Regions from separate parts of the Streptacidiphilus cavernicola genome, predicted to be linked through region 2. Evidence: riboswitches for the same ligand, from Rfam matches in the RefSeq annotation. Region 2 holds a riboswitch; the other holds the start of a gene.
The links. Region 2 has a riboswitch for cobalamin ahead of ACEZDE_RS11875 (ribonucleoside-diphosphate reductase subunit alpha). Riboswitches for the same ligand answer to the same signal wherever they lie in the genome.
Positions count from the first base shown of each region.

Region 1: it holds a riboswitch for cobalamin, as region 2 does, so the genes downstream of both, ACEZDE_RS28300 (CbtB domain-containing protein) here and ACEZDE_RS11875 (ribonucleoside-diphosphate reductase subunit alpha) in region 2, are expected to answer to the same signal.

Region 1 is NZ_JBHFAB010000027.1:30,718-32,908, forward strand. It holds gene ACEZDE_RS28295 (DUF2470 domain-containing protein) at 11-793, shown strand; cobalamin riboswitch at 787-949, shown strand; gene ACEZDE_RS28300 (CbtB domain-containing protein) at 988-1,206, shown strand; gene ACEZDE_RS28305 (winged helix-turn-helix transcriptional regulator) at 1,250-1,630, opposite strand; gene ACEZDE_RS28310 (SDR family oxidoreductase) at 1,747-2,191, shown strand, end outside.
Region 2 is NZ_JBHFAB010000007.1:131,014-133,204, forward strand. It holds gene ACEZDE_RS11870 (GNAT family N-acetyltransferase) at 134-655, shown strand; cobalamin riboswitch at 674-820, shown strand; gene ACEZDE_RS11875 (ribonucleoside-diphosphate reductase subunit alpha) at 975-2,191, shown strand, end outside.

The DNA.
Region 1 (2,191 bases), on a different contig from region 2:
GGGCTGCCGAGTGGTCGGGTCAGAGTCGCGCGCGTACGAGCCGTCGGACGCGGAGGTGGTGCGCAGCGTGCTGCGGGCGGCCACCTCGCTCACCGCCGTCGCCAACGGGAGCAGGCATGAACTGCTCGGGTCGGACATCGCCGTGGTCGAGCGGACGGAGGAGCGGGCCGAGGAGCGGGCGGAACTGCGGCTGCGGGTGCCGCTGGACAGCAGGCTGGCCCGGGAGGCGGCGATGGTCGCGGGGGAGGGCGGCGGGCTGCCGGTGGCGCTGGAGTGGACCGACGTCGCACCGCTGGCGGTCCGGCAGCGGATCCGCGCCCGGGTCAGGATCGCCGGGATGCTGTCGTCGCGCGGGCGCACCGAACCGGAGGGGATGCTGTCGCTGCCGGTGGACGTCCGGCACGTGGCGCTCGCCACACCCGGCGCGGACGGTCTGGTCGACCCGGCGGAGCTGCTGCGGGCCGAACCCGACCCGCTGGCCGTGGTCGAGGCCGCGCTGCTGCTCCACCTCGCCGAGGACCACCAGGGCCACGTGGCCGCGCTGCTCGGTCTGATTGATCCTCAACTGCTGTACGGGGTAACCGAGGTGAGCCCGCTCGCGCTGGACCGCTACGGCATCGTGCTACGGCTGTCCCGGGAGTGGCCCGGTGGCCGGCGCCATGCCCACCCGCCGCACCAGGACGTCCGGTTGTCGTTCGGGGAGCCGCTGCCGGACGCCGACCAGGTCGGCCGACGGCTGCACGCGCTGCTGGCCGGGCACGGGGAGCAGCGCCCGGCGGTCCGGCGTGATTGACGCGTCGCGTACAGGTCCGTACTGTCAACCGTGAGTGATGGCACGAGGAAGCTGGTGGGAATCCAGCGCGGTCGCGCCACTGTGAGCGGTCACCGGTCGGCAGGTCGAAGGTCGGTGACGGCGAGTCAGACAGTCGTCCGTCGCTCCGCTCCATTCACTGAGGGACGCACGATCCCGCTCAAGGAGGCTCTGTCATGAGCAGTCTGTCCGCACCCCCCGCCGTGATAGCCACGCCGGTCGTCCTGCCGGTGTCCAAGGCGGTGCTGTGGCTGGTCGGCACCGCGCTGATCGCGTTCGCGGTGTACTACTTCATCGGGGTGGACCAGGGCGCCTACTCGGTGTTCGGGAACGACATGCACATCCACGAGTTCGTCCACGACTCCCGGCACTTCCTCGGCTTCCCCTGCCACTGACGTAGCACCACCCACGCACCGTCACCGGCGTGCCGCGGCCGGGTCAGGACGCCTCGGCGCGCAGCGCGTCCCGCTGCCGCTGGGACTCGATCACCTGCGGCATCTGCTGCTCGACCCACTGCACCAGGTCGACGACCAGCTCGGCGGCCTCCCGTCCCGGCCCGGTGAGGCTGTACTCGACCCGGGGCGGGATCTCCGGATGCGCCACCCGCAGCACGAAGCCGTCCCGCTCCAGTGTCTGCAGGGTCTGCGCCAGCATCTTCTCGCTCACCCCCTCGATCCGCCGCCGCAGCTCGCTGAAGCGGTAGGTCCGCTCCCGCAGCGCGGCCAGTGCCAGGACCCCCCAGCGGCTGGTGACGTGCTCCAGCACCAACCGGGACGGGCAGGCCTTGTCGTAGACGGTGAACGGCGGTATCGCACTCATGACACCAGCTTACTTCAAAGTGGGTACTTCCGATTCGGAAGTACCGTGCCTAGCGTGGGGAGGGTGAAGCGGCGCACCGGCGCCGTTCTCCCCTCACCACGATCGGAACGCCCACCATGACCATCCTCGTCACCGCCGCCACCGGCCAGCTCGGCCGCCTCGTCGTCGAGAGCCTGCTGGAGCGGGTGCCCGCGACCGAGGTCGCCGTCGCCGTCCGCGACCCCGAGAAGGCCGCCGACCTGGCCGCGCTCGGGGTGGACGTCCGGCAGGCCGACTACAGCGAGCCCGAGACGCTGCGGACCGCCCTGACCGGGGTGGACCGGGTGCTGCTGATCTCCGGCACCGACATGGGCGCGCGGGTGGAGCAGCACCGCGCCGTGATCGAGGCGGCGAAGCAGGCCGGGGTCGGCCTGCTCGCCTACACCAGCATCTTCGGCGGCGACGACACCACCTTCGCCCTCGCCGACGACCACCACGCCACCGAGGCGCTGCTGCGCGCCTCGGGCGTCCCGTACGCGCTGCTGCGGAACGCCTGGTACACCGAGGTCTACACCGCCCAGC
Region 2 (2,191 bases):
CGCCCTCGCTCCCGCTCACGCGCGGAGAGCCGGATCCCACCGCGGACACACCTCCAAATCTGACATACCGCCAGAAACCTCGCCTTCCGGAGCCGCTGCCGGAGTGACCCGGGCGGTCCGGCAGACTCTCCCCATGGACATCCTCATCCGCCCCGCTCTCGACTCCGAGCTCGACGCCGCAGGCCACCTCACCGCCGAGTCCTTCATCGCCGACGGCCACACCTCCCGCGGAGGCAGCTACGAACCGCGGCTGCGCGACGCCCGCGACCGCGCCGACCGGGCCGAGCTGCTGGTGGCCGTGGACCCCGCCGACGGCGCCCTGCTCGGCTCGGTGACCTTCGCCCCGCCCGGCTCGCCGTACGCGGACCTGGCCCGGGGCGACGAGGGCGAGTTCCGGATGCTCGCGGTGTCGCCCGCGGCCCGCGGCCGGGGCGTCGGCGAGGCGCTGGTGCGGGCCTGCCTGGACCGGGCCGGGGAGCTGGGGCTGCGCCGGGTGGTGATGTCCACTCAGCCGTCCATGGTGTACGCCTACCGCATCTACGAGCGGCTCGGCTTCGTCCGGACCCCGGAGCGGGACTGGTCGCCGATGCCGGACATCCCGCTGCTCACCTACGCGGTCGAGCTCACGCCCCGCCCCGCCGAACAAGCGGAGTGACGCGACACTACATGTAGGGGTGCTTTCTGGAAGCACCCCTACATGTATGCTCATACTCGCTGTCCCGCAGGGGAACCCGGTGCGATTCCGGGACTGCCCCGCAGCGGTGAGCGGCTGTGCCCTGCGCCCTCGCGCCCTGGCCTGCCGCGAGTCCGAGTACCTGCCGACAGCTCGTCCCGGCACCCCCCGGGGCGACGCACGTCCGGGCCTCGCGGGTGGGCCGGGGACGCGTTCCTGGCTGCCTCCGCGCGCCCGGTGACGCTCCCTCACGCCTCCCGCCGACGGTCCGCCGCCGACCGGCCGCCAACGAGGAGCGCAAGTGACGATCACCGAGACCGCAGCAGCGACGACAGTCCCGCACCAGGGCGACGGCCCCGGCCCGGACGTCCAGGACGCCCCCGGCACCGCCCTGCTGCGCACCCTCACCGAGCGCTCCGCCGACCTGGTGCACATCGACGCGGGCCGGGTCGCCGCCGCCGCCCTGCGCGGGCGCAGCGCGGTCGCCGACTACAGCGAGCTGCGCGGCCTGGCGATCGAGGCCTCCGCCGCGCTGATCGCCGAGGACCCGCAGTACTCGCGGCTCGCCGCCCGGCTGCTGGCCGAGGAGATCCGCGAGGAGGCCTCCGGCCAGGGCGCCACCTGCTTCGCCGCCTCGATCGCGGTCGGCCACCGGGAGGGCCTGATCGGCGACGACACCGCCGCCTTCGTCGCCGCCCACGCCGAGGCCCTGGACGCGGTGGTCGACCCGGCCGGCGACGACCGGTTCGAGTACTTCGGCCTGCGCACGGTCTACTCCCGCTACCTGCTGCGGCACCCGATCACCCGTCAGGTGCTGGAGACCCCGCAGCACTTCCTGCTCCGGGTGGCCTGCGGCCTCCAGGTCGGAGGCGTGGAGCGCAGCGACTCGGACAAGGGTGGCGGCGGGCGACGGGCGGGAGGCGTGGAGCGCAGCGACTCGGACAAGGGTGGCGGCGGGCGACGGGCGGGCGGCAAGGAGTCCGTGGCCGAGGTGGCCGAGCTGTACCGGCTGATGAGCCGGCTCGAATACCTGCCGTCCTCCCCCACCCTGTTCAACTCCGGCACCCGGCACCCGCAGATGTCCTCCTGCTACCTGCTGGACTCCCCGCTGGACGAGCTGGACTCGATCTACTCCCGCTACGCCCAGATCGCCCGGCTGAGCAAGCACGCGGGCGGGATCGGCCTCTCCTACAGCCGGATCCGCTCCCGCGGCAGCCTGATCCGCGGCACCAACGGCCAGTCCAACGGCATCGTGCCGTTCCTGCGCACCCTGGACGCCTCGGTCGCCGCGGTGAACCAGGGCGGCCGGCGCAAGGGCGCGGCCTGCGTCTACCTGGAGACCTGGCACGCCGATGTCGAGGAGTTCCTTGAGCTGCGGGACAGCACGGGCGAGGAGGCCCGGCGCACCCACAACCTCAACCTGGCGCACTGGGTCCCGGACGAGTTCATGCGCCGGGTGGACGCCGACACCGAGTGGTCGCTGTTCTCCCCCGGCGACGTGCCCGAGCTGGTCGACCT